Regions from separate parts of the Planococcus alkaliphilus genome, predicted to be linked through region 3. Evidence: riboswitches for the same ligand, from Rfam matches in the RefSeq annotation. Region 3 holds a riboswitch; each other region holds the start of a gene.
The links. A riboswitch is a leader RNA that binds a small molecule or an ion and turns the genes downstream of it on or off. The one in region 3 is predicted to bind S-adenosylmethionine.

Region 1 (9,715 bases), 400 kb from region 3:
AATTGATCGAAGACCAAATTGTAAATGACCAATTAAAAGAAGGCGATCAGGCGCCATCGACCAACCAACTTGTGAGTTTCTACAAAATTAACCATGCGACCGTTTCTAAAGGCATCAATCAATTAGTGGATGAAGGTATCCTATTCAAAAAGCGAGGGATTGGCATGTTTGTAGCAGAAGGAGCAAAAAAAACATTGGTAAATCAACGCAAAAAAGCTTTTGTCGACAATTACGTTGTTGGCTTAGTACAGGAAGCGAAGAAACTCGGCATTTCCCAAGAAGAAATCATTGAACTGATTAAAAATGCGAAAGGAAGTGACACATGATGGAAGCTCATATCAAAATAGATAACGTGACATTGAAATTCGGTAAATTTGAAGCGTTGAAAGATTTGTCATTATCACTCGAATCGAATCGGATCCACGGCTTGATCGGACGAAACGGCGCAGGCAAAACTTCCCTTCTGTCTTTAATCGCCGCTTTTCGTGAGACAACGGAAGGGCAAGTTTTCATTGACGGTGAACCGGTATTTGAAAACGCCGATAAAATGCTGCAAGTATCTTTTATTTACAACAAAGACTACAAAGAAGAATACGAGAAAATTCCGCAGTATCTTGAATTTCCGGAATATTACCGGCCAAATTACGATAAAGAATATGCCGACTATCTGCTGAAACGATTTAAACTCCCATTGGATAAACCGATCAGCAAATTGTCGAAAGGGATGCAGTCCGCGTTGAATGCTGTCATCGGACTGGCGAGCCGTTCCCCGATTACGATTTTTGATGAAGCTTATGTAGGCATGGACGCACCCGCGCGTGAAATCTTTTACCAGGAAATTCTGGCTGATCAGGCGAAGCATCCTCGTACGTTCATTCTTTCCACTCATTTAGTATCGGAAATGGATTATCTGTTTGATCAAGTCGTCATCATCGACCAAGGCCGCCTCGTGTTGAACGAAGATTACGAAACAATCGCTTCCCGCGGCGCTTCTATTACAGGTGCAGCGGATCAAGTCGATGCATTTGTCGCCGGATTAAAAGTTTTGAACGAACAAAAGCTTGGCGGCACAAAATCCGTAATGGTCTACGGCGCTTTAAGTGAAGAAGACCAACAAAAAGCGCAGCAGCTCGGCTTAGAAATCGGCCCGGTTTCCCTGCAAGATTTATTCATCCACTTAACAGAGGAGGCACACTGATATGAAATCGGTCAAACTCTATCCGAAAATCGCAAGGGATTCTTTCTTGGAACAATTCAAATGGAGCATCTGGTTTTTCTCATTCCTGACACTGGCCCATGTCATCGGCATGTTTATCGCCAATCGCAACGACGCAAATGTGGAAGGATTCTTCGTCTTCTCCAGCTACTCAGCCGCCATTTTCATGCTCGTCTGTGGAATCATCACTGCTTTCGGCTTCATGGCGTATTTTGTCCAGCACGGAATCAGCCGAAAAGATATGTTCTTTGGAGTAGTCATCGGCGCTGTCGGGCTCGCAATTGCCGTCACTGTGGTGCCTCTTGCTATCCATGGCATCGAAAACCTTATCTCCAACTTTGTTTCCATGCCCGTAAAATCAGATAGCCTGACCATTTTCGAACGGACAAGCGGCTGGTTTTCTGCCATCGGGGTCTTCTTCCTGAACGTGTTCACTTATTATTTGGTCGGCTGGCTGATCGGCATCGGCTATTACCGCTTTAATTGGCTGATTGGACTCGGGTTTGTCGGGCTCGCGATTGTGGCCCTCAGCTTGAATGGATTCTTCTGGGGAGAAGCAGGCTTAAGCACCATCATTCCTTGGATTCCGTACATTCCAACTGAAGCAAGCTTGCTGATGTCCGTGATCGGTTCGCTCCTTTTGATTGCCGTATTGATCATAGCTACCCGCATGCTGACAAAACGCATACCGATTAAACTGTAATAAATTAAAAACGAGTTTCCACTGGATAAATTTCATCCCGTGGAAACTCGTTTTTTTCCTATTACAGCGCACGCTGCTGCCAGTCCTGCAGCACGGCTTGCTCTTTTTCCGGATCCATCCCCGCTTTTCGTTCAGCCGTTTCCCTTGTCATTTCCCATTCGCGGATGGCGCGAATGGTCTCAGTGAGCGGGCGGAACCTTAATCCGGCCTGTAAAGCTTTTTGGATATCCACTCCAAGAAAGCCATTCATGTACATACTGTCTGGAATCCACAGCGGCAATTCGGACCACCCTTCCACTTTGTGGCCCAACAGGAATTGCTCATCCACCCAAACAAAATCCGCATCACTCTTAAGGGTGGTCTTACATTCCTCCAAGAATTTCTCCATCGTCAGTGTGGAGTCGGGGCCGGTCGCATTAAATGTGCCTGTCCGTTGTTCTTCGACCAGCCGGAGGATCCATTCTGCCAAATCCCGGACGTCGATAAACTGGATTTCCTTGTCTCGCCGCCCCGGCGCCAACACCTCACCGCCTTTTGCTACGCGGTTAACCCAGTACGTAAAACGGTCCGTAAAATCATGAGGCCCGACGATAAGTCCCGGCCGGATATTCAGGGCACCTTCCGGAAACGCACGTTCCACTTCTTGCTCACACAAAAATTTCAACTCACCGTAATGTTCATTGATGGCAGCTTCCGCCTCTTTTGTTTTCAATTCTCCCAGCTTTTCCGCTGAAAGCCGGCCGACTGCGTGTTCTTCATTTATCCCCGGAGATTCTAAATCGATGTAAACCGATGCGCTTGAAATGAATGTGTAATGTCCTACGGATTTTGCCAGCAGTTCCGCAGATTCCTGAACGGACCATGGAAGATAGCCGGATGTGTCAATAACGGCGTCCCATCTCCGCCCTCTCAACGCTTGTAAATCCCCGTACCGGTCGCCGGTCAACTTTTCCACTTCTGGAAACAAATCCGGATTCGCTTTTCCTCTATTTAATAAGGTCACTTCATGGCCGCTGCTGAGAGCCGCCTCGGTCAGAAATCTCCCCAAAAAACGGGTCCCTCCAAGGATCAAGATATTCACATACACTCCTCCTTCAATTTACTGAATGAAAAACGATCTGCTTTCCTGCTTCTTTTATTCTGCAAAAGCTCCAGACAATCCTCTACTGAAAATAAAATAGATGCACCTCTCCAAAACCCTGCTGCTTTCTTATATACTAAAACCAACAATAGCAAGATCCATTAAAGGAGGAATTAGCATGAGCAAGCAATTATCACCCGAACAACGCGAAGCATTTCTCAACACGTTAAAAGAGCGGTTCGAGAAAAACATCACCCGCCACGAAAATTTCGAATGGGCCAAAATCCAGGACAAACTGGAAGCGAATGAAGACAAATTATGGTCGCTCCATGAAATGGAACGGACTGGCGGCGAACCGGATGTTGTGGATTATGATGCTGCAGCGGATGAATTCATTTTCTTCGATTGCTCCGCAGAAAGCCCGACTGGCCGAAGAAGCATTTGCTATGACCCGGAAGCATTGGAATCGCGCAAGAAAAACAAGCCTGAAAACAACGCGGTCGGCATGGCGGCGGACATGGGCATTGAATTGCTGACAGAAGAACAATACCGAAAGCTGCAGTCGTTAGGGAAATTCGATATGAAGACATCGAGCTGGGTGCAGACTCCTGCTGAAATCAGAAATCGCGGCGGCGCCCTTTTCTGTGATTTCCGCTACGGGCAAGTGTTTCTGTATCATAACGGAGCGGATTCGTATTATGCCGCTAGGGGATTCAGGGGATCGTTGAACGTTTAACAACTTCTAATAAAAAATAAGATGAGATTTATCAGAATTTTGTGTTGACGGTAAAATATAATGATGATACAGTTGTCAACATAGTTTAATAGCAATTTGTTCTTATCATGAGAGGTGGAGGGATTGGCCCTACGAAACCTCGGCAGCGGGCTCACTTTAGAGCACTGTGCCAAATCCAACAAGCTTTGATTAGCTTGAGAGATAAGAAGAGCAGAATATCAATGTGATTTCGCATGCCTGCCTCTTCTTATAGAAGAGGCTTTTTGTTTGCCCTCATATCTGGACAATTCTATTAACTTAAAACCAAGTAAACCAATAGAAAAGGAAGGTGCAAAGACATGAAAAAGACCAAACAGCTTTTATGGCTCGTCGCAATTACAGTAATCGGTTTATTTCTAACCGCATGCAGCAGCAATGAATCTTCAAATGAAGTGAATGCTTCAACAGAAAACAAGGAACAGAACACTTGGGATCGAATTGAAGAAGCAGGCAAAATCGTTGTCGGCACAGAAGGGCTTTACTACCCGATTACATATCACGATGAAGAAACAAAAGAATTAACAGGATATGATGTAGAACTTGCTCGTGCCTTAGGAGAAAAGCTTGGATTGGAAGTTGAATTCAAAGAAATGGAATTTGACGGATTGCTGCCAGCTCTTCGCAATGGCCAAATTGATATTGCCGCGAATGATTTTTCGATTACCGACGAACGCAAAGAGATATTTGATTTCACGATTCCAGTCAAGCATTCATATGGTTCAGCCATTGTCCGTGAAAGTGACAACTCCGGCATTGAATCAGTAGAAGATTTGAAAGGCAAAAAAGTCGGGGGGTCCGCGACAAGCAATTACTCAAAATTTGCTCAAGAACAAGGGGCTGAAGTGATTGTCTACACAGGCTCTGACACGGTGCTTCCAGAAATCGTCAGCGGCCGCGTCGATGCTACGCTAAATGACTATCTTGTCTTGTTGCGCTCACTTGAACAATTTGATAAACCGGGATTGAAACTGGCTGAAGATGTTAGATTCTCATTCAGCAGCAGTGCTATCGTAATGCCGAAAGATAGCCCGGAGCTGAAAGAAAAACTTGACGGTGCTATTGAGGAGCTTCTTGCTGATGGCACATTGAAAGAAATTTCAACTAAATTTCTTGGTGCTGATGTAACACAGCCGCTTGAAGAAGAATAAAAATTTTTTGAGGAATCCTCGGATTCCTCTTTTCTAGATACTAAGTAAAGGAGTCTTCCAATGGCCGACTTTAAATGGGAATATCTTTTTAATGTAGAAATCGCAATTGATTCTCTTCCTTTTATTCTGGAAGGAGCTTGGCAAACCATTTTGATTGCACTGGTCAGCCTAGTATTTGCTTTGATCCTCGGTTTATTTGTAGCTCTTGCCCGAATGAACCGCTTTATCGGACTGTCTCTCCCAGCCCGGCTTTTCATCTCCTTTATGCGGGGCACTCCGCTTTTGGTGATGCTGTTTATCCTGTATTTCGGCTTTCCCATGATCGGCATTGAAATGCAGCCGCTTACTGCTGCCATTATCGGCATCAGTATTCATTTTTCTGCCTATACGGCCGAAATTATCCGTTCTGCCATTTCTTCTGTATCGAAAGGACAATGGGAAGCTGCTGAGACGCTTCGGATGAGCTATTGGCAAACCATGACGCGCATCATTCTGCCGCAGGCGACTCGTATTGCTTTGCCTCCGCTATCGAGCACTTTCATGGATATCATCAAAGGAACTTCGCTAGCGATGGTCATCACTGTTTCTGAAATGTTCTACCGCGCCAAAGTGGTGGTCGGGCAAACTTATGAAAGCCTAACCTTATATATTCTCGTGGCACTCATTTACTGGTCCATTTGCATCCTTGTCACCTTGCTTCAAGATTATTTAGAGAAAAAAGCAAACCGCTATGTCACTGCCTGATAGGAGGTTCCCAAATTGATCAAAGTTGAAAATTTAAGCAAGCAATTCAAACAGGTAGAAGTCCTGAAATCCATTTCATTGGAAATAAAAAAAGGCGAAGTTGTCAGCATCATTGGCCCATCCGGTTCTGGCAAAACAACCTTACTGAGATGCCTGAATCTCTTAGAAACGCCTTCAGGCGGTTCACTTCAAATCAATGATGTCCATGTTTCATTCACTGGGAAAACACCAAGTAAAAAGCAAAAAGTTGATGTTCGCCAATTTTCTGGTATGGTCTTTCAGCATTTTCATTTATTTCCGCATAAAACCGTGATTGACAACATTATTGAAGCACCGCTTGTCGTGCAAAAACGGAACAAGCAGGAATTGGTGCGTGAAGCAGAAGGATTGCTGGAAAAAGTTGGACTATTGGAACATAAAAACCAGTATCCGGAACAATTGTCGGGCGGCCAAAAGCAACGGGCGGCGATTGCCCGGATTCTCGCACTGAAACCGGATCTCCTATTATTTGATGAACCGACTTCTGCACTAGATCCTGAACTTGTTGGCGAAGTGTTGACGGTCATCCAGGAGCTCGCCTTAGAAGGACAAACCATGGTTATCGTAACGCATGAGATGGATTTTGCACGAGAAGTTTCGGATCGCGTCGTATTTATCGCAGAGGGGCACATTGTCGAACAAGGAAAGCCCGAAGATATTTTCACAGCCCCTACAGAAGAACGGACAAAGAAATTTCTGCAAAAGGTCTTGCTGAAAAGAGCTTAATTCATAAAAACAGCCGAACTCGTCCATTAAAGCGGAGAGCTCGGCTGTTTTAATTGGAATAAGAACAGAGCATTTTTGTACTGGGTTCATCACAAGACACCACATCAACCTGATGTTCCATACAGGCAAATGAATAATGCCGGTAGATTTTCCCTCTATTCCTCTCTTGCACCTCTAAGTTTGCATCCGTTCTTAACCGATCCATCAAATCCGACTTCTCATAGATCCGAAACGCATATCCTTGATACACTTCATGTTCCTTGACTACAGTAAAATCTTCAAACGTTGCCGAATAGAATGCAAAGGAAGAAAAACTGATTTGCCAGCGTTCCAAAGTCTGCGGATTCCCGATGAGCAACTCTGTTTCGTGAGGACTTCCACCGAAACAAACAGTTAATAATTTGCTTGCTCCCTTTGTCTGTTCAAACCCTTGAAAAGTAAGATGATATGCCTCTTTTTCAACCAATTCTTGATAATTCATAAGCCAATGCACCCTCCTGCCAAATCGAATAGTGGGCAAAATTAATAGTTGCTTGCTGCTACGTTTCTTTCCTTAATGCCAATTACGAGAGTCAATATAAGCCGCACAAACAATGGTGAAGTTCTGTATCTCCGTCTTCAAGGGCACGCGACAAATTCTTCGGATGCAGCCCTTTATCCTGATAGGCTTTTGCATACATTCTGCCGGGTAAAAGAATAGATATGTACTGCTCAGATGCAGTCGCGTTCGTGAAAAACGCGGAAACAATGGTTGCCGCAATCAAGCTGCCTGCCGACTTCGCGACTTTCAATATCTGTTTTACAATTGCTTTGCAGCATTCCCGTATGTTCCAATATGCCGCCAAATACCATGGCGAAAATAACCAATGAGACGGTGAACATCATCGATTCGATGCCGCCGCGGTTAAACAGTTCATCCACCATTTCATTGCCGGATGACATCACATAACCATCATGAAGCGCATTGATTGCATTTCCGACATTTCCGCCTTGAACGAAAATCTCACAAAGAAAACCTAAAACTACCCCAACTATCAACGCAGGAAGTGCTGGCACTTTCATGATAACAAGTACAGCAATCGCAACCGGCACCAACATTAGCCATGGTGAAATAATGAAATTGCTGTTGAGCGCGGTTAAGATGCCTTGAATATTTTCTTCATCCACATCCGCTCCGCCGAACTGCCGGCCAAGCACAAAGTAGACGATCAAAGCCAGAACAAGTCCTGGAATCGTCGTATACGTCATATGTTTAATATGTTCAAACAGATTCGTCCCTGTCACACCTGCCGCCATATTGGTCGTATCCGACAACGGCGACATTTTATCGCCAAAATAAGCACCCGAAATAACCGCCCCCGCTACCATGGCAGGCGCGATTCCCATACTCATGCCAATTCCCATGCCGGCAACTCCGATCGTGCCCATTGTTGACCATGAGCTCCCGATGGCAAAAGCGACGACACCGCAAATAAGGCAGATTGTCACTAAAAAGAGGGATGGAGTAATGATTCGAAGTCCATAGTAAATCATCGTAGCAATCACACCGCCGCCAATCCATGAAGCAATGATCATTCCCACCACGATGATGATCAATACTGCCGGAAGCGCCAAACGAATGCCTTTATAAGCGCCTTGTTCAATCGTCTTCCATTTATAGCCGAGCCGCCAAGCGATAAATGCGGCAACGACACTGCCCGCAGCCAGCGGAATATGCGGACTGCCTTAAAATAAAATAATCGTGACCGCCATAATGGCTATCATCGTAACGAGTGGAATAAGAGCTAGTAGAAACGGTATCTCAATATCTTGTTGTTTTTTCTTCATTCTATGTACTCCTTGCTTTTTAGAGTCTGAACTTCGATCAACTAACGACTGAATAATTTTATGGTGCTTATGGCACTTAAATTTTATATTCCCCAAACAAGGGCAATTGTAACGACAAACAATGAATTTTTTAAAATCATAGCTGTTTCTTAAGAAATCCTTCATTTTTCCCTACGGAATTTCTTCACTTTTCCTCGTTATAGTAAGTGTTAACAATGAATGGAGGAATTCATATGACGGCCATTTTAACCGCGAAAAACATTTCAAAAGTATATGGAAAAAAAGGGGCAAATGCCTATACTGCCATCCGCAACCTATCTTTCATCATGGAAAAAGGAGAATTCATCGGCATCATGGGCCCTTCCGGTTCCGGCAAAACGACCTTGCTGAATACGATCGCGACTTTGGATCCCGTCACTGAAGGCGAAATCACAATCGGTGGAACTTCCCTTTCCGCAATGAATGAAGAAGAACTGTCCGATTTCCGGTCCCAACAGCTCGGCTTCATCTTCCAAGATTTCAATTTGCTCGAAAATATGAGCGTCTTTGAAAATATTGCCTTGCCGCTTTCTTTCCGGAATACAGCGGTCCCTAAAATAACAGCCACGGTCCAACAAGTTTCGTCTCTCCTTGGAATCAACGACATTCTGGAGAAATTCCCTGCAGAAATTTCAGGCGGGCAAAAACAGCGGACAGCTATCGCGCGTGCACTTGTCCATAACCCAGCCTTGCTTCTCGCTGATGAACCGACCGGCGCCTTGGATTCGAGAAATGCAGCTATTTTGATGGAAACCTTAAGCGATTTGAACAAAAAACAAAAAGTCTCTGTCTTAATGGTGACGCACGATCCGCTCAGCGCAAGCTATTGCAGTCGCCTCCTATTCATCAAGGATGGAAAAATCGATAAGGAAATCCATGCCGCAAGCAACCGCGAACAGTTCTATAAAGAAATCTTGGCAGTGCTTGCTGGCACGGACGAGCGTGCTGCCGCAGGTGGTGCAAGATGATCTTAAAATTATCGCTTGAAGGCCTAAAGCGGAAACAGCGCGATTATTTCATCCTATTTACCGGACTCATTGTCTCCATCGCGGTTTTTTATATGTTCCTGACTTTAGGTTTAAACAAAGAATTCATCACCGGCAATTCGGTCATCAACCACATTCAGTTGGTGTTCATCGTCGGCATTGTTCTCTTATCCGTGATCACTTTTTTCTATCTCTTTTACACAAATGCATTCCTTCTTTCATTAAGGAAAAAAGAATTCGGCATGTATGAACTGATCGGCGCCAAGAAAAAGCAAATTAAGCAAGTTTTCCTGCTTGAAACAATGATGATTGCAGCAGTAACCCTCGGAATTGGCATTCTCTTCGGCTCGCTTCTTTCCTGGCTTGTATCCAGTCTTTTAGCAGCCCAATTGAATGTTGAATTCACTGCTTTCAAAGTTTTCTACTGGCCG
Region 2 (9,715 bases), 1.8 Mb from region 3:
TCCCCCATTTACTTTATCTGAATATAATAAACATACAGAATAAAAAGCAAAATTGCTAGCTGTTCAAGGAAGTTCTTTATTTACACGTTAAAAAACCATGAAGCATTGAAGATTCTTCATGGTTTCACTTAGCCCGGTATAAGAAGTTCAACTAATTTCCGCTTTCTCCAATGCAAATTTCTTTCCGTGATGATGGGCAGGCAGACGGTCGCCTTTTCCAAATAAGCTATCGCGCAATGTGCTCCCCTCATATTCGGTCCGCACTAAACCGCGCTCCCGTAAAATCGGCACCACCAACTCGATAAAATCTTCGAATGTTCCTGGGGTTATGGCATAGGCGATATTAAAGCCATCCACTCCAGCTTCTTCCACCCATTGCTCCAGAGTATCAGCCACTTGTTCGGCTGAACCGACTGTATAAGCGCTCATACCGCCGATTCCGACAAATTCCTTGATGTCCTCCACTGTCCATCTTTTCTCTGCATCAATTTTGGTGAAGTTTTCCAAAGCCGATTGGATGGAATCATTTTCGATGTATTCCAATTCCTGATCAGGCGCATAGCTCGACAAGTCAATTCCTGTCCATCCGCCGAATAAAGCAAGTGCCCCTTCGTGGCTGATGTGTTTTTTGTACTCTTCGTATTTTGCCCATGCCTCTTCTTCGGTCTTTCCGACAATTGGCGTCAGCATCGTCAAGATTTTCACTTCTTCACGAGAGCGCCCGGCAAGTTCTGCCTGCTTGCGCAATTTATCCACTGAACGTTTTGCCGCTTGAATGGTTGGCGCCCCAATAAAGACACATTCAGCATTCTGCCCTGCAAATTCCACCCCTTTTTTAGAAGCCCCTGCCTGATAGAGAACGGGAGTCCGCTGCGGTGAAGGTTCCGATAAATGAGCGCCCGGCACTTTGTAATAGTTGCCTTCGTGATTGATGTCATGGACTTTTTCAGGGTCTGCATAGATGCTGTTCGCTTTATCCAATACCACTGCATCCTCTTCCCAGCTTCCTTCCCAAAGCTTATAGCAGACTTCCAAATATTCTGCCGCGATATTATAGCGTTCATCGTGTTTTACTTGGTCCTCTAAACCGATATTGAGTGCCGCACTTTTCAAATAGGAAGTGACAATGTTCCATCCGACGCGCCCATTCGTCAAATGGTCCAATGTCGACATTCTGCGGGCAAATGTATAAGGATGTTCATGAGTCGTCGAAGCGGTAACGCCGAAGCCCAAATGTTTTGTCACTGCGGACATCAATGGCACCACTAAAGCAGGATCATTAACCGGAGATTGGGCGCCTTGCCGAACAGCCGCATCTCGTGAACCTTTGTACACATCGTAAGTTCCGAGTACATCCGCCAGGAAAATAGCATCAAAACCGCCGCGCTCCAAAAGCTTTGCCAACTCAATCCAATATTCGCTTGTCTTATAAGTATGAGACCGATCTTCTGGATGTGTCCATAAGCCTGGTGACTGATGGCCTGCACAGTTCATGTCAAAAGCATTCAAGTAGATCCTTTTCTCTGCCAATTGCTTCTCCTCCTTAAAAAATCTTATATTATGCGCTCGTCACCGGCTGCCTTTCGATAATCTCTAAGAAGTATTCCAGCTGCTTTTTCAGCCTCTGCTCAACTTCTGCTTCAATGATTGGCTGATGTGGATTCGTTTTATCAATTTGGCTGTCGACTAGGTAGATGCCTTTTAAACTCTGTCCTTTCAAGTTCGCAAGCAATGGTTTTAACGTATATTCAAGCGCCAATAAGTGAGCAGAACTTCCTCCCGTCATCAACGGCAAAACCGGAGTCGCTTGCAGAACATCTTGCGGCAAGAGATCGATCAATGCTTTCAATACACCTGAATAGGCTGCTTTGTAAACAGGCGATCCGACAATAACTCCCCGTGATTGGTGGAGTAATGTACTGATTTCAGCGATAGCCGGACTGCCGAAGCGCCCTTCGAACAAATCTTCCTGCGGAACGTCCCTCACGGAAATGTGGGCGACTGAAAATCCTTGTTTCTCTAATAATTCACCTAAATGTTTTAACACCAATTCAGATCTGGATTCCTTCGCAGGGCTTCCTGATAAAATCACAATTTCACTCATTTCATTCTCCCTTTCTGTTGAACCGTTTTTTTCAAAAATAAAAAATAGCCCCCTTTTCTCGATATCAAGAAAAGAAGGCTATTAAATCTAATAGGTTCTGTCCTTATCTCTCAAGAAAAAAATCTTCTTGCTGGAGTTAGCACCTTTCTGACAAAGTCAGAGGTTGCTGAAGCGTCAACGGGCCAGTCCCTCGGCTTCTCTGGATAAGTTTATTTAATTAATGCCTATCATAATGCTAGGAATTAAAAGTGTCAAGCATTAAATTTATTATTCTGACTTCTCGTTTTCATATAGAGCCAGATGCCAATTGCACCAAGGAGAACAACAATATAGCCGTACATTGAAATTTGATTGGCTGCCACAAAAGATTTAAAAGCGTCGTAATTCCCATTAAAATAATGGCCGATGCGAAGCATGGCAAAGCACCAAGGATAAATGCCGATGAAAGTCAGCGCTCCATACTTCCCAATTGGAGTCCTGCTCATGCCCGCCAGATAAGAAATGTAATTTCCGATGCCAAATGGACGTGAAATGGCAATGCTCCAAATGCCGTAGCGATGAAATAATATAGAAGCCTTCTTTAATCCTTTATCGAATTTTTTCTGAAAGAAGGTTTGAAGTTTATTGCCCAGGAAATAAGGAATTAAACTTGCGACACTATAGGCCACTGCCAAGCCGGCTGATAACAAGGCAGTGGCTGCAAGGCTATGATTCAACAATCCGCCGTAAGCAATCACAAGGGCCACTCCGGGAAACGGCATAGACGATCCTTCTAAAAACATCACACTGAATAAGCCCAGCATCCCTAAACTTTCAAGAAAAGCCAGTATCCCTTCAACCATACCGCTCACTCTCCAGTCGCTTAATTGCCCACTAAAATCTTTTCGATTTCCCGGTAAATCTCATCCGAGTTCTTCAGGTTCAAAGAACTTTTATAAGCTTTGACGCGTGTTCGAAATCGTTCAATGATTTCTTCATCCGCCAAGGTCTCATTTACAAAATCCATTAGCCGGCGCCCTTCAGGAACCGCAAACACCAGTTTTTCCTCCAGTAAATAAGCCAGATTGATTTCTTCCTGCCCTGGAAGAGCCGCTGGAATGAAAATCGGCAATTCTTTTCTTAGCGCTTCGCTGATAGTGACTCCTCCCGGTTTTGTCACAATAGCATCAGCTTCGTTGTACAACCTATTCATTATCTCCTTTGAAGAAATGTAAGGAATCGCATGGATGGCCGGATGGTTTAAACCGATGATTTTCTGCTGGAGTTTTTTGTTGGTTCCGCAAAGAACTTGAAAGCTCCATTTTTCGGCACTGATTTCTTCATCCAGTTGGTCCAAGACTTCGCTTAGTCCAGTGCTTCCTCCTGAAACTAAAACAGTTAATTGTTTTTTGGAACGATGATCTTTTTGATTGCTGAACTTTTCACTCACCGGTATGCCTGTTACAAAAACGCGGCTTTCGGGAATTCCATCGCTATGGCATAACGTTCCTTTAATCGCTTGGTTTGGTGCAAAATGATAATCGATGCACGCTCTTCCCCATACATCATTCACGAAAAAATCCGTATACACATTCAGGCAAGGGACTTTGCATTTCCCTTGTTTCTTCAGCTTATTGATGAACAGCGAAGGAAATCCATGCGTACAAATGATCAAGTCAGGTTTTTCCCTTTCTAAAATTTCGCTGACTTTTTTCATAAAAAGCCATTCATACGTTCTATGGCTCTTTTCTTTTGGCGATCTGTATGCAAATTGCCGATAAATCCATGCATAAGAGTTAGGCGCTCTCCGGATCCAATTCAAATACGCCTTAACTGTTGCCGATTCGATTTTTGCATTCCATTCACTCAACAAATCAATCTTTTTGCATTCAACTTCCGCTGAATGGCCTCCGATGAATTCACTCATCGCTTCTGCTACTTGATGATGGCCCGAAGGCATACTGTTCAGTAAGGGAAATATCAATACTTTCTTCATATCAAAGCGCCTCCATCCATAACTGACTTTCTTTTTTATCTATCTTTGGAGAACTTAAACGCGGATAGTCTGCTAATGGTCCGCTGTAAACCAGTTCCAAGGACTGGGAACAGAATATATCTCTTGGCATCGTTAAACGCGGAGGCTTCGCAGAAATTCTGATGCCTCCTTCCCTCAGCACTTCCGCTACAAATTGAGAACAGAAAAACGAATTTTCGCATCCAAGCCCGCGTTTTACCACCACTCCGAACAATCCCGTTAAATTATACTTATAACGGTCACGGTCCTGTTCCATAGCAGAAACGAAGTTTTTCATCGCTCCAAACCCCTCAGCATCAACCGAGCATTTGAATACCGCGCATTGCGCTCGCTGAAATAAGTGATTGCCCATTTCTTCTTTTACAAAGCCGCCGTTAAAAGCATTCTCCGCATTTTTCCGTCCAAAACTATAGACTTCGGCCAAGTCAGAACTAAACGCTAACGAAACGTGACTGTAAGGATGGCGCGTATACGTTTTGATCAATTTTGATAAGGATGTTTTCGTGTCTGTAAAAAGAATGTAGACTTCCATTGCCGCATCTCCTCTACTGCTGCCTTCTGCAGCACCGGTTAATAAGTTAACTTAAGTTTAGCTCCACAGAAAAAACGGAGCATCGGGCGCAGGACTTTTCCTTTACAGGACTTGAGACGTAGTTGGATATAAGCCGTTGTTACATTTAGCCAAATAAAAAAAGATGCATTTCTGCATCTCTCGCTTCAGCCTTCCCATTGCACTTTTGTGGAATAAACCAATTTCTCACCGATAAAAATCAAACATTTCGATTCCAGGCAATGGATGCCGATTGAAACTTTGATATTTTCCGTTTCGCCGTCTTCATTTTTTAGCTTTCCGAACAGCCGTGAACCGAATGCAAATCCAATAAATTCATCCTGCAATACTCCATCGACGTAAAGCTTTTGGCTGCCTAAGTTTTTCTCAACCCGTATATTATGCAATTTGTATCGGATTTTCCAAACATCGTACATCTCTTCGCCTCCGCTTCTATTCTTTAAAGACAGTATACCATCAAAAGTTCAGATAACTGAAAACAGCCCGCTTTCACCATCAAGTGAGAACGGGCTGCCATTTCTTATGCTTCTACTTCTGCTTCTTGTTTTCTAATGTCTCTTTTTCCTTCAGTTTCCGCTACATAAACTGCACATGCCGCATCTCCTGAAATATTGATAGCTGTTCTCGTCATATCCAACAAACGGTCAATTCCGATCACTAAGCCGATTCCCGCTACCGGAAGACCCACGCTGCTCAATACCATCGCAAGCATAATGAGGCCAACTCCCGGAACTCCAGCTGTACCGATACTTGCAAGAACCGCCGTCAGAACAACCGTTGCCAGTTCAATAGCCGTCAAATCAATGCCATAAGCTTGAGCGATGAACATTGTCGCCACCCCTTGCATAATCGCGGTGCCATCCATGTTGATGGTGGCGCCAAGCGGCTGTACGAATGAACTGATCGACTTTGGAACGCCCAATTCTTTTTGGGCGACTTCCATCGAAACCGGCAAAGTGGCTGTACTGCTTGACGTACTGAATGCGACTGTCATAGCAGGCGCGAACTTCTTGAAAAACCAAATTGGATTTTTCTTAGCCAAAAAGGCGATGGTCCCGCCATATGTGATGGCCGCATGGATTGCTAATGCTGCCAGTATAACCAGCATGTAAGCTCCCATCGCTTTCATCGCTGAAAATCCTTGCGACCCGACAGCAGTTGCAATCAATGCAAATGTACCGTACGGAGCGAACTTCATCACGAGTCCGACCAAATACATCATCACTTCATTGCCCTGCTCCATCAATTTAAGCAAACCAGAAGTTTTTTCTTTTAACGCCGTTAAAGCCAAACCAACAAATACAGCAAAAACAATAATTTGCAGCATATTGCCTTCCGTCAACGCAGCTAACGGATTGGATGGGATAATATTCAATAAAGTATCGACTACTGATGGTGCTTCTTCAGATTCAAAAGACGCCCCTTCTAAATCAAAATCGCCAGCAAGCCCTGGTTGAATTACTGATGCCAGCGAAAGGCCAATCACGATAGCGATTGTCGTCGTCACTAAAAAATAAGTAATCGTTTTCAAACCGATCCGGCCAAGCTTTGCTGGATCTCCAAGCCCCGCTGTTCCAAGTACAATAGAAAAGAAAACAAGCGGCACAACGAGCATATTGATCAAGCTCAAAAATAATTGTCCAACAGGAACAAATACGTATGTATTTAAAGTCTCAAATGATCCGGGTGCAAACAAATTGATAAGCAAACCAACAATTGCCCCTAAGACCAATCCAGTTAACACTTTCACAGTTAAACTCTTTTTTTTCATTCATCATCTTCCTTTTTTTAAGATTAGGCTTTAGTTTACCCGAAAACGAAATAATTTTACAGTAAAATATCATTACACTTTAATAAAAATAGCGTATATTTATGTAATGATTCGTGAAAACTGGTATAGTAACGGTGTTACCTTTTCCATAATACCCTTGATTTATCTCAGTTAATCTTTAAATAGAGAACTTTTTATCCTTATTGCTAAATCTGTATGAATATACATTAAAATTCAATTTTAACTATACAAATATAGCTTTGTTTTTATTACTTTTATAATTTGCAGAAAAAAACAGGCCATTTCTACACAAAAACAGGCGCCAATTCTTAAATCCTTATTTAAATTCAAAAGTTTAGCCAGAGAAAAACGAAAAAAAAACCGTATCCGCTAAAAATAGCTGGATACGGTTTTTACGTTTATTTTACCTATTTTTCACGGCAACAGCATCACTTTCCCAATGCTTTTCCTGCTCTCAATATGGGCGTGCGCTTTTGAAGCTTCAGCTAACGGATAGCGTTTCGAAATCGGGATGTTCAATTCTCCTTGCAGCAATAATTCCACAATGGCCGCAGCGCCTTCCTGTAAAAATTCAGGGCGCTCTTTTCGGTAAGTTCCCGTACTGTATCCGAGTACCGAGCGGCAGCTGGAATGGAGGTCTGTCGTTTTGACAATGCCCGCTATAGAACCTTCGTTGGCGTGGCCAAAACTTACGATCCTGCCGAATGGCGCTAAGCATTCCAGGCTCTTTTCAAAATTGCGTCCCGCTATCGTATCTAAGATTACATCTGCCCCTTTGCCATCCGTTATGTTGTTTACTCGCTCTGTAAAATTTTCAGTCGAATAATTGATGACGTGGTCTGCGCCAAAACTTTTTGCGGCCGCTATTTTTTCATCACTGCCAACTGTCCCGATAATTTGGGCCGCACCAAAAATTTTGGCCAGTTGAATTGCAGTCGAACCGATGCCTCCAGCGGACGCGTGAATAAGGATCGTCTCTCCCTGCATGAGATGTGCCATTTTCTTAATGACGTTATAAGCAGTAATCCCGATTGTCAGGGCAGCGGCCGCTGTTTCCATTTCCAATTCGTCCGGAACCTTGAAAGTAAGGGCTTCATCCGCTGCTACGTATTCTGCATAGGTGCCTTCTTTTGGAAACGCCATGACGCGCTGGCCCACTTGAAAATGGGTTACCGCTTCCCCTATTTCAATGATTTCTCCCGCACAATCGAGTCCGGGAATAAACGCTGAACCTGCTTCAACTCCATGATATTGGCCTTGGCGCGCTTTTATATCAGCAAAGTTCACACTTATGGCGTGAACCCGGATCAATACTTGGTTTGAAGCAATTAGCGGCTTGCCAATTTCCTGAAGCGCCAACACTTCAGGTGGCCCAAATTCGTTCACTACTATAGCTTTCATTCGATAACGCCGCCTTTACTAATTAAAATATCAACATACACGCTCCAATGACCAAGCCTCCATAAATCAAAGCAATCATCGTATAGCCCATGATGTCGCGGATCTTCAGCCCAGCGATTGCCAACAGCGGAATTGCCCAGAATGGTTGGATCATATTTGTCCAGCTGTCGCCCCAGGCTACTGCCATGACCACTTTTGCCGGATCCACGCCCATTTCAAGCGCTGCCGGGATAACAATCGGTGCCTGAACAGCCCATTGGCCGCCTCCGGAAGGAATAAATACGTTCAGTATGCCGGCAGAAAGGAAGGTCCATAGCGGCAACGTGTCAGCGCTGGAAATATCAATGAAAAAGTTGGATAAAAGGACAGCCAAACCTGAAGCCCCGAGCATCCCCATGATCCCTGCGTAGAACGGATACTGCAAAACAAATTGCCCCACACTGCTAACCGATTTCAATAGGCCTTCAGCCAGTTCGCGTACGTTAGCAAACAAGAGAAGAGCAGCTGTTAGGAAAATCAAGTTGACCGTATTTAAATCCAATGAGAAGCCATTTGTAATGAAATGGTTGATCAAATAACTAAGTCCTAAAAATCCGCCGATAAGCGGGATAAGGCGCGTCTTTTCGATTTTATCATTTGGATAATTCGTTTCTTCTCTCTTTTCTTCCACTACGATTTTATCTTCCAAACGAGCTTGATCGACAATGTAGCGGTCTTTCGGATTTTTCGGATGGATAAAGCGCATAACAAAAGGCAAAGTGAAAAATAGAATAAGGACGATTGCAATATTCACACCCGACATCAAAGTTTCTGAAATTGGCACGACGCCAATGTCTCCTTCGAAAATATGTCCGGCTGTCGCAACGAATAAGGCTGGTGAAGAGGACAACCCGCCTTCCCAGATTAAGAATCCGGAATAGCCTGCAGCGACCAGCACCCGGTAGTCGACATCAAGAACTTTTTTCGCAACCAGTTTCGCCATAATCCCTGCAACGACCAATCCGAAAGCCCAGCTGATCATAGAAGCAGCTAGTGCAGTGAAAGTCACCATCAGAATAGCGGAATTCGGTGTTTTGCATTTAGCTGCAATCTTTTCAAGCGTATTGGAAACTGTCTTGGTCAAAGCCAATGCATAACTCAAAACAAATGTGGTGATTATTTGGGCAGTGAAAGTCAATAGTCCCCACATGCCATCTCCCCAATACCGCATCATATCGAGTGGGCTCGAATCCGTGAAAATAACTCCTGCAATAAAAGCAATGGCTGTTAATATGATTGCAAATACAAATGCATCCGGCAGCCATCTTTCTGCAATTCGGGCAAAGAACCCCGCAACTCTCGCCAGCGGATTATTTTTCTGGGCATTTAAGACTCTCTCTCTTTCTAATTCTTCAGCACTCTTCACTTCCACCATTTTCATTCCTCCTCATACCCATTTTTTCATTTGATGTTTTTGAATCTTCCCTACAGATGTCCGGGGGAAATCTTCAGTAATGTGAACTTCCTGCGGAACTTTGAATTTCGCCATCCGTTCCCGGCACCATTCAACCAATTCATCACCGGCTGCAGACGCCCCTTCTTTCAAAATGACAAAAGCATGGATCGCTTCTTCATAAACGGGATCCGGAACCGATATGACAGCACTTTCAAAAACGGCTTCATGTTCATTTAAAACGGCTTCCACTTCGCCTGCTGCAATATTCTCGCCAGCCCGCTTCATCATGTCTTTTTTCCGGTCGACAAAATAGAAACGGCCGGTTGCCGGATCTTTCCGTGCCATATCTCCGGTATACAGCCAGTTATCCTGAATAGTCTCCTCTGTTGCTTCCGGAT
Region 3 (9,715 bases):
GGCGTATCGGTTGGACCGGAAGAAAAGAAAATGGGGATTAAATCTTCTTCCACTCGTACATTGATCTTAGAAGACGCAGAAGTGCCGGTTGAAAACTTGCTGGGCGAGGCAGGACGCGGACACATCATCGCTTTCAACATCTTGAACATCGGCCGCTACAAATTGGGAGTCGGCACGATCGGAGCTTCAAAACGTGCAATGGAATTAACGATTCCTTACACAAACCAGCGCCAACAATTCAAAACGCCGATTTCTTCATTCAACTTAACGCGTGAAAAATTGGCAACAATGGCTTCTCATCTGTATGCGGTGGAAAGTTCCGTTTACCGCACAGTTGGATTGTTCGAAGACCGCATGAGCGGATTCACGGATGAAGAGCATGCGGACGGGAAATTGGTTGCAAATGCAATTGCCGAATTTGCAGTAGAATGCTCGATGAATAAATTCTTCGGTACAGAGACATTGGATTACATCGTCGATGAAGGCGTGCAATTGCATGGCGGATACGGCTTCATGCAGGAATACGAAATTGAGCGCATCTACCGCGATTCACGCATCAACCGTATTTTCGAAGGAACAAACGAAATCAACCGCTTGCTTGTACCGGGAACATTGATCCGTAAAGCGGTCAAAGGCGAACTTCCATTGCTTCAGCATGCACAGCAATTACAGGAAGAACTATTGATGATGATGCCGGAAGAAATCGGCACTGAAGCTTTGGCTCAAGAAAAATACTTGGTGAAAAATGCGAAGAAAATCGCTTTGCTTGCAGCGGGTCTTGCAGCACAAACTTACGGCACGAAACTTGAAAGCGAGCAGGAAGTGCTTGTCAATATCGCTGACATCGTGAGCAATGTCTTCGCGATGGAATCTGTAGTGCTTCGTACAGAAAAAGCGATTGCTGCTTCAGGCGAAGAAAAAGCCCAGCAAAAATTGCTTTACACACAAATCTATTGCCAAGAAGCATTTGATAAAATTGAAAAAGACGCAAAAGAAACATTATTGGCTGCGATTGACGGAGACAACCAGCGCATGATGCTGTCAGCGCTCCGCAAACTGACGCGTTCAACTCCTTACAATGTAATCGAGAAAAAACGCCAAGCAGCGGTTAAATTGATCGAAGTTGAAAAATACGTAGTGTGATTTTGAAAAGCGCGGCTTCCGAGCCGCGCTTTTTTTACGTCGACCAGCAGCCTTTATTTTGGTAAGCTTGTGGAAAAGGAGGTTTCTGCATGATTACTTATTACGCTTATCCGAAATGTACGACGTGCCGCAAAGCCAAGAAATGGCTGGAGCAGAATGAAGTGGAATTCAACGAGATCCACATCGCTGAAAATCCGCCATCAAAAGAAGAACTAAGAAAGATTTATGAAAGCAGCGGCATGGAATTGAAGAAATTCTTCAATACAAGCGGCATGATCTACCGTTCGCTTGGATTGAAAGATAAACTGTCTTCAATGTCCGAAGATGAACAGCTGGAACTGCTTGCATCTGACGGCATGTTGATCAAACGTCCGCTCGCTTTTGACGGGCAGAAAACAACGCTCGGATTCAAAGAAGCGGATTATCAAAATGCTTGGCTATAAAGCATTTGAAATCTTGTATTTCAATGGGGTTTATGTCAAACTGAAATTGAGTTAATTACATATCTGGAGGGATTTCGATGAGTACACCACAAGAACTTCGTTATTCAAAAGAACATGAATGGGTAAAAGTAGAAGGCGGCACTGCCCGCATTGGCATTACGCATTTTGCACAAGCTGAACTTGGCGATATCGTTTTTGTTGAGCTTCCGCAAGTCGGCGACGAAATTAAAAAAGACGAGCCATTTGGCAGCGTTGAATCAGTTAAGACGGTATCAGAGCTATATGCACCAATCAGCGGCCGTGTAATCGAAGTGAATGCTGAACTCGAGGACAACCCTGAACATGTGAACGAGTCTCCATACGAACAAGCATGGATGGTGGTAATCGAATCCCCGAACGAAGCTGAAATTGGCGAATTGATGACTGCAGACCAATACAAAGAAATGACAAACGAGTAAAATCAAAGCGCCTTTTTGGGCGCTTTTTTCATCTCCAGATTTTCCACTATAAGCAGGATTCTAGAACAAATCGAGCAATCGTTTTATAATAAGAGTATTAACTCTTGCTTATAAGGCTTTAACTAGTTGAGGCAGCTATCTATTTCCAGTGAGGTGTAGTCTTATGGAAAAGGTGATCGTGGTAGAAGGGCGCAGTGATAAAACCAGAATTGCACCGCTCATTGCAGAACCCGTGACGATTCTTTGCACAAATGGTACAGTAAGTGCGTCAAGGCTTGAAGAGTTGCTGCTGCCTTATGAGGATCTGGATATCATCATTTTGGTGGATGCGGATAAATCCGGTGAGCAGCTGCGGAAATTGGTCAAAAGGGAATTCCCTGAAGCGCGGCATTTCTATATCAATCGAAGCTATAAGGAAGTGGCAGCGACGCCGATCCGGATTTTGCTTGATGTGCTGATCTCAGCGAATGTTCAAGTCAATAAGCTAGTAACTGAGGGATGAACAAGATGAATGAATGGACACATAAAGAGTGGCTGAAAGAAAAAAATACGCATGAATCAGCCGCTTATTATTTATATACGCCCATGTGCGGCACCTGCCAGGTTGCTTCTAAGATGATGGATGTCGTCAAAGAACTGGTCCCGAATGTCCGCTTGGGCAAAGCGAATTTAAATTATGTACAGGAAATTGCTTCTTTGTATCAAGTCGAAAGCGTGCCATGCCTGCTGATTACAGAGAACGGCCAGTTGAAAGAAAAGATCTATGCTTTTCATTCAGTGCCTTTTTTGTATGAAAAGTTAAAAACTGTTGACGAATAAATCCCTGCATGGTAAATTGAATTTCTGAATACTAATTAAATATCGTAACTCTTATTAAGAGTGGTGGAGGGAAGTGCCCTATGAAGCCCGGCAACCGTCATGAAAATGAAATGGTGCCAAATCACACAAAGTCTGACTTTGGAAGATGAGAGAACGGTTATCGTGTCATTACACGTTCACCCTTCTGCTCAATTCTGCGCAGAAGGGTTTTTTATTTTGGGGTAGGAGTTGTAAATAATGATTGTATTGAAAAAATTATCGAAGGTCTTCGATACAGGAAAAGGTTCTCTTACCGCCGTTGATCATGTGGACTTGTCCATTGGAGCCGGTGAAATTTTCGGCATTATCGGCTATAGCGGCGCCGGAAAAAGTACCTTGATCCGGTTATTGAACGGTTTGGAAAAACCGTCCGATGGATCGGTTGTCATCAATGGCCAAAACATTACGGCAATAAAAGGCAATGATCTTCGCAAAGCACGGCAGAAAGTCAGTATGATTTTCCAGCATTTTAACTTGCTATGGTCGCGTACCGTCAAGGAGAATATCGAATTTCCGCTTGAAATTGCCGGTGTGCCTAAAAGCAAGCGAGATGCGCGCGTATTGGAACTGGTCGAATTGGTTGGCTTAAAAGGAAGAGAAAATGCATATCCTTCACAGCTATCAGGCGGCCAGAAACAGCGGGTTGGCATCGCACGGGCATTGGCAAACGAACCGGAAGTGCTGCTTTGCGATGAAGCGACATCGGCACTTGATCCGCAGACGACAGACTCGATTCTTGAATTGCTGGTCGATATCAATAAACGGCTCGGGCTAACGATTGTGTTGATTACCCATGAGATGCACGTCATCCGGAAAATCTGCCACCGGGTTGCCGTCATGGAAGGCGGACGCGTAGTAGAGCTTGGCGATGTGCTGAACGTCTTCCAATCTCCGAAAGAAGAAATCACGAAGCGTTTTGTAGCTCAAGTAACCGACACGGAAGATTCCCAGGAAACGATCAAGAATTTGCGGAAGCTATATCCGACTGGGGAATTGGTGAAATTGGTCTTTGTAGGCGACCAAACCGAACAGCCGATTTTGACACAGCTGATCCGCAAGTATCCAGTGGATGTCAATATTGTGCAAGGGAATATCGCGCATACGCAACGCGGAGCCTATGGAACCTTAATCTTACAGATGAAAGGTTCTGCCCAGGAAATCAGTGAGGCGCTCACTTATTTGAATGCAGAAAGCGTTCAAACGGAGGTGATGTCAAATGATTGAGTCCTTATTCCCGAACGTTGATTGGGAGAACATGTGGGAAGCGACACTTGAAACGCTCTACATGACAGCGATGTCTACGTTTTTCACTTTTGTCATTGGGCTGGTTCTCGGAATTGTATTATTTTTGACAGCGCCTAAACAATTATGGGCAAATAGCATCGTCAATTGGTTGACTGGAGCTTTCGTCAATATTTTCCGCTCTATTCCTTTTATCATCTTAATCATCTTATTGATCCCGTTCACGAAATTCCTGATCGGTACAATCCGTGGGCCGAACGCAGCTCTGCCTGCCTTGATCATCGGGGCAGCGCCGTTTTATGCGCGGATGGTGTTGATCGCGTTAAAAGAAATTGATAAAGGCGTTATCGAAGCTGCACGTTCAATGGGAGCGACCACTTGGACGATTATCCGCAAAGTGCTTTTGCCGGAGTCTAAGCCGGCGTTGCTATCAGGAATTACGGTAACAGCCATTGCCCTTGTCGGGTATACGGCAATGGCTGGAATTATTGGTGCAGGCGGACTGGGAACTTTGGCTTTTCTTGATGGATTCCAGCGAAGCCGCGAAGACGTCACGTTAATGGCGACGATTTTAATATTGGTCATTGTATTTGCGATTCAATTTATCGGCGACTGGATGACCACTCGCTCAGATAAGCGTTAATAGAAAAACATTATAGAAAAAAGGGAGATCACACACATGAAGAAACTTGTAGCAGGAACATTATTATCCGTATTGGCACTGGCTGGGTGCGGGAGCGACAACGGCGGGTCAAGCGAAGAAGAGTCAAGCACATTAAAAGTCGGAGCGTCTAACGTGCCGCACGCGGAGATTTTAGAAAAAGCCAAACCGCTTCTTGAAGAGCAAGGCATTGAATTGGAAATTGAAACTTATCAAGATTATATCTTGCCGAACCAGGATTTGGATTCAGAAGAAATCGATGCGAACTATTTCCAGCATATTCCGTACCTGGAATCTCAAATCGAAGAATTCGGTTATGATTTTGAAAATGCAGGCGGCATCCACATCGAGCCGATCGGCGTTTATTCTCAAAAATATGCTTCATTAGATGAATTGCCGGACGGCGCGACGATTTTAATGAGCAACTCGGTTGCTGACCACGGACGAATTCTTTCACTTCTTGAAGCGGAAGGTTTAATCACTTTAGCGGAAGGCATTGACAAGACGGTTGCCGAAGTGAGCGATGTTGTGGAAAACCCGAAAAATCTTGAATTTGATGCAAACTATGAAGCTGCTTTGATGGTTCAGCTATATGAATCAGGGGAAGGCGACGCTTTATTGATCAACTCAAACTATGCAATCGATGCAGGCTTGAATCCGTTAGAAGATTCCATTGCACTTGAAAGCTCTGAGTCGCCTTACGTAAACGTAATTGCCGTAAGAGCTGGCGATGAAGACAGTGAAAACGTCCAAGCGCTTGTTGAAGCATTGAAATCAGAAGAAATCCAAGATTTCATCCTTGAAGAGTGGGGCGGGGCAGTCGTACCGGTCGACTGATCAACGATAAAGAGAAGGTCCAAGTAAAATTGGACCTTCTTTTTTTATTGCATAAAATTTAGATGTTAAATCAATTGAAACTTGTTTGTGGAATAATGAAAATATTACGAGAATACACTAATGGGTTACAATTATTTGCTTCCTGTGCTATTTTTAAATAATAAAATATACATTTGTTCATCTAGGGAGGACAATCGCATGAAGTTCAAATTCGGCTTATTGCCCCGGATTATTCTGGCAATTGCATTAGGCGTTCTAATCGGCTCTTTTGCGCCTGAATGGATGGCGCGCATTTTTGCGACATTCACTACGGTGTTCGGAAATTTTCTTAACTTTGTCGTGCCGTTAATTATTCTTGGTTTTATCGCACCTGGAATTGCTAAGCTCGGGAAAGGATCTGGGAAACTGCTGGGCCTTGCGACGGGTTTTGCCTATGCTTCGACTATTGTGGCAGGAATTTTGGCCTTCTTTGCGGCAACTGCCATTTTGCCGAACTTTATGGATAAAGGTTCGATGAATGGCATTGACGATCCTGCAAAATCCTTGGCCACTTCTTTCATTGATATGCCAATGGAACCGGTATTCGGCGTCATGACTGCTTTGATTTTGGCATTCTTGCTTGGAATCGGAATGGCTTCGACGGGCAGCAAAACGATGCTTTCGTTTTTTGAAGAATTTCAATCGATTATTGAAAAAGTCATTTCTTATGTCATTATTCCATTGCTGCCATTCCACATCTTCGGCATCTTTGCGAATATGGCATACGGGGGAGCGGTAGCGAAGATTCTTTCGCTCTTTGCTGTCGTATTCGTTATGATTGTCATTCTGCACTGGGTGATGCTGTCAGTTCAGTATTCAGCAGCTGGTGCATTAACTAAGAAAAACCCTTTGTTCCTATTGAAAACTATGCTTCCTGCCTATTTTACGGCACTTGGCACACAGTCTTCTGCAGCAACGATTCCGGTTACAGTGAAGCAAGCACGAAAGACTGGTGCAAATGAACGGGTAGTTGATTTCGCTGTGCCCTTATTTGCAACAATCCATTTGTCTGGGAGCACGATCACGCTTGTTTCTTGTGCAATCGGCGTTCTATTTATCACGGGGCAAGATCCCTCGTTCTCTGATTTCTTGCCATTCATCTTTATGCTTGGCGTTACCATGATTGCTGCTCCCGGCGTACCTGGGGGAGCTGTTATGGCCGCGCTCGGTTTGCTTGAAGTGATGCTTGGTTTCGATCCAACAATGATTGCATTGATGATTGCGCTGTATATGGCGCAGGATAGTTTTGGAACTGCAACGAATGTAACGGGCGACGGCGCTTTAGCGATTATCGTAGACCGTTTTGACAATGGCAAAAAAGTTTAGAATACATGCGTAATTCGATCTATTCCGGCTATTCCCCCAACTATATACTCCTTCATATCGCGTATGCTATTATATGGAAGGATTATTATACTAAGGGGGAAACAACATGAAGAAATTACTTGCAATCGGATTCTCAGCTGCTTTATTTTTAGGGGCGTGCAGCGATGATACAGCATCAGATGAAAAAGCTTCAACTGATAAAGAAACAGAAGAAACAGCTCAACAAAATACAGATGTAAAACAGGATATGATGAAATTCTATCTTTCCATTTCAAAAACGATCAACGCTGTTGATGCGGACTTGAATGCTTACGAAACAGCTCAAGCGGAAGAAACACTTCCAGAAGGTGCAGATCTTCAAACAATGAAAGATGCAGCGAAAACTTCAGCAGAAGAAGCGGCGAAAGCTGTGGAAGGAATCGAAATTCCAGCTGAACTAGAAGAGCAGCAAGCAGACATTGAAACATCATTTGCATCAATTAAAGAAGCATATGATATGAAAGCGGAAGAATTGACTAAAGAAGCGCCTTCTTTTGAAGCGGCTAACGCAAAATTCATGGAAGCTGATGAAAAACTTAACGCTTTATTAGAAGAGCAAGGGCTAATTCCTTCAAGCCTTCTTAATGAAGTATCTCAATAATAACTTTGAAGACCCAGCTTTGGCTGGGTCTTTTGTTTTACGTATTTTTTATCCGACAATGGGGCTAATTTCAGGAAACTTCGTTTAAATGGGTTTTTACTGGAAAGCAATGGGTATAATAAGAGTGAAACAAAATCAGAGAGGAATGGTTCATTATCGATTCACACGGAATTGAACATACCGAAAAGATGGAACAGGCGTTTAGAGATGTACACGGATTTGGTATCGACGAATATCAAAACGACACTGACAAGATTGTAAAAGTGGAACAACGGAGAGAACGAGATTATCAGCAAGGCCAGCAAGTGGCTGCTCGTTTAGAGCGTCTAGTACACCGTGACTAATAGAAAACCAGAGCCAGCGCGATTGAGCGCTGGTTTTTTTATTGATATGTATTCTCATTTAGTTATGCGGTATTGAAAATAAAACCAATGGAGCTCGTACAGGAGTATTCGTTAAAAACCTTTATAAAATCAGTGTTGTAAATTGTTTTTTATGCAATTTCGGTTTCGGTTTAAAGATTTGCTACTCAAGTGAATTTCGGTTAAGATTAGAATGATACTAATTAAGAATGGTTTCCATTCAAAATTCACTTTATGGAGGTATTTACATGTCAACTTTGGTCATTACAGATTTACACGTTAAAATCGAAGACAAAGAGATTTTAAAAGGTGTGAACTTAACAATTAATACAGGTGAGATCCACGCAATCATGGGACCTAACGGAACTGGAAAATCTACATTGGCTTCAGCAATTATGGGCCATCCAAAATATGAAGTAACGCAGGGAAGCATTACGCTAGACGGCGAAGACGTTCTTGAGATGGAAGTCGATGAACGCGCTCGCGCTGGCCTTTTCCTTGGAATGCAGTACCCAAGTGAAATTTCAGGCGTTACGAATGCAGATTTTATGCGTTCATCTATGAATGCCCGCCGCGAAGAAGGGGATGAAATTTCTTTGATGAAATTCATCCGTGAATTGGATAAAAAAATGGAAGTTCTTGATATGGACCAGGATATGGCTCAACGCTACTTGAACGAAGGTTTCTCCGGCGGTGAAAAGAAACGCAACGAGATTCTTCAAATGATGATGATCAAACCGAAAATCGCTGTTCTTGATGAAATCGACTCCGGTTTGGATATCGATGCATTGAAAGTCGTGTCTGAAGGGGTTAACCAAATGAGAGGCGAAGACTTCGGCTGCTTGATTATCACTCACTATCAGCGTTTGCTGAACTACATCACTCCGGACCATGTCCATGTGATGATGCAGGGACGTGTCGTGAAATCAGGCGGAGAAGAACTTTCTCAAAAATTGGAAGCAGAAGGCTACGACTGGATTAAAGCTGAACTTGGAATCGAAGACGAGACTGTAGGACAGGAAGCATAATTGGAAGGGGAGACTAACGTGACGGTTGAAACGAATATCAAAATGACCGAGCAGGACGTGCGCTCCTTCTCGGCTTCTAAAAGAGAACCAGAAGAGTTTACAAACTTGCGCATCCAGGCGCTAGCAGCCGCAGAAGCGTTGCCGCTGCCAAAACCGGATAAAACCAAAATCGATAAATGGAATTTCACTGAATTCCCGGTTCACGCTGTTGAGAGCTCAACTTACAGCTCTTTAGAAGAATTGCCGGAAGAAGTGAAATCCGTTGTAGACTTAAAACAAAAAAATATTTATATCCAGCACAATAACACTCCGGCTTATTCGGCTCTTTCAGAAGACTTGAAAGCAAAAGGCGTTATTTTGACGGATATTTTTACGGCAATCCGCGAACATAGCGATCTTGTCGGGAAATACTTCATGAAAGAAGCGGTTCGTGCTGAAGAGCATAAATTGACTTCTCTGCATGCAGCTCTTTTAAATGGCGGCGTATTCCTATACGTTCCGAAAAATGTTGAAATTGAAGAGCCGGTACAAGTGGTTTTCATCCACGATGACGAGCAGGCATCTCTTTTCAATCACGTATTGGTCGTAGCTGATACAAGCAGTAAAGTAACTTATGTCGAAAACTATTTCTCGACGATTCCGCATTCGAATGGATTGGCGAATATTGTTTCTGAAGTT

Region 1: it holds a riboswitch for S-adenosylmethionine, as region 3 does, so the genes downstream of both, AC2EXB_RS04205 (transporter substrate-binding domain-containing protein) here and AC2EXB_RS06200 (methionine ABC transporter ATP-binding protein) in region 3, are expected to answer to the same signal.
Region 2: it holds a riboswitch for S-adenosylmethionine, as region 3 does, so the genes downstream of both, ssuE (NADPH-dependent FMN reductase) here and AC2EXB_RS06200 (methionine ABC transporter ATP-binding protein) in region 3, are expected to answer to the same signal.

The regions. Positions count from the first base shown of each region.
Region 1 covers NZ_CM168060.1:802,012-811,726, reverse strand. The annotation lists gene AC2EXB_RS04230 (GntR family transcriptional regulator) at 1-326, shown strand, start outside; gene AC2EXB_RS04225 (ATP-binding cassette domain-containing protein) at 326-1,198, shown strand; gene AC2EXB_RS04220 (hypothetical protein) at 1,200-1,919, shown strand; gene AC2EXB_RS04215 (NAD-dependent epimerase/dehydratase family protein) at 1,981-3,000, opposite strand; gene AC2EXB_RS04210 (DUF4256 domain-containing protein) at 3,179-3,736, shown strand; SAM riboswitch class I at 3,836-3,944, shown strand; gene AC2EXB_RS04205 (transporter substrate-binding domain-containing protein) at 4,075-4,923, shown strand; gene AC2EXB_RS04200 (amino acid ABC transporter permease) at 4,984-5,667, shown strand; gene AC2EXB_RS04195 (amino acid ABC transporter ATP-binding protein) at 5,683-6,432, shown strand; gene AC2EXB_RS04190 (hypothetical protein) at 6,482-6,913, opposite strand; partial or broken gene nhaC (Na+/H+ antiporter NhaC) at 7,038-8,259, opposite strand; gene AC2EXB_RS04180 (ABC transporter ATP-binding protein) at 8,493-9,266, shown strand; gene AC2EXB_RS04175 (FtsX-like permease family protein) at 9,263-9,715, shown strand, end outside.
Region 2 covers NZ_CM168060.1:3,105,605-3,115,319, forward strand. The annotation lists gene AC2EXB_RS16175 (LLM class flavin-dependent oxidoreductase) at 148-1,530, opposite strand; gene ssuE (NADPH-dependent FMN reductase) at 1,559-2,104, opposite strand; SAM riboswitch class I at 2,205-2,314, opposite strand; gene AC2EXB_RS16185 (DedA family protein) at 2,356-2,946, opposite strand; gene AC2EXB_RS16190 (MGDG synthase family glycosyltransferase) at 2,967-4,079, opposite strand; gene AC2EXB_RS16195 (hypothetical protein) at 4,081-4,650, opposite strand; gene AC2EXB_RS16200 (hypothetical protein) at 4,836-5,105, opposite strand; gene AC2EXB_RS16205 (dicarboxylate/amino acid:cation symporter) at 5,210-6,460, opposite strand; gene AC2EXB_RS16210 (quinone oxidoreductase family protein) at 6,896-7,882, opposite strand; gene AC2EXB_RS16215 (short-chain fatty acid transporter) at 7,905-9,296, opposite strand; gene AC2EXB_RS16220 (class I adenylate-forming enzyme family protein) at 9,309-9,715, opposite strand, start outside.
Region 3 covers NZ_CM168060.1:1,200,708-1,210,422, forward strand. The annotation lists gene AC2EXB_RS06175 (acyl-CoA dehydrogenase family protein) at 1-1,143, shown strand, start outside; gene AC2EXB_RS06180 (arsenate reductase family protein) at 1,233-1,586, shown strand; gene gcvH (glycine cleavage system protein GcvH) at 1,664-2,044, shown strand; gene AC2EXB_RS06190 (ribonuclease M5) at 2,208-2,546, shown strand; gene AC2EXB_RS06195 (thioredoxin family protein) at 2,552-2,863, shown strand; SAM riboswitch class I at 2,912-3,015, shown strand; gene AC2EXB_RS06200 (methionine ABC transporter ATP-binding protein) at 3,101-4,126, shown strand; gene AC2EXB_RS06205 (methionine ABC transporter permease) at 4,119-4,787, shown strand; gene AC2EXB_RS06210 (MetQ/NlpA family ABC transporter substrate-binding protein) at 4,824-5,642, shown strand; gene AC2EXB_RS06215 (dicarboxylate/amino acid:cation symporter) at 5,841-7,007, shown strand; gene AC2EXB_RS06220 (hypothetical protein) at 7,114-7,647, shown strand; gene AC2EXB_RS06225 (YuzK family famiily protein) at 7,836-7,991, shown strand; gene sufC (Fe-S cluster assembly ATPase SufC) at 8,258-9,037, shown strand; gene sufD (Fe-S cluster assembly protein SufD) at 9,056-9,715, shown strand, end outside.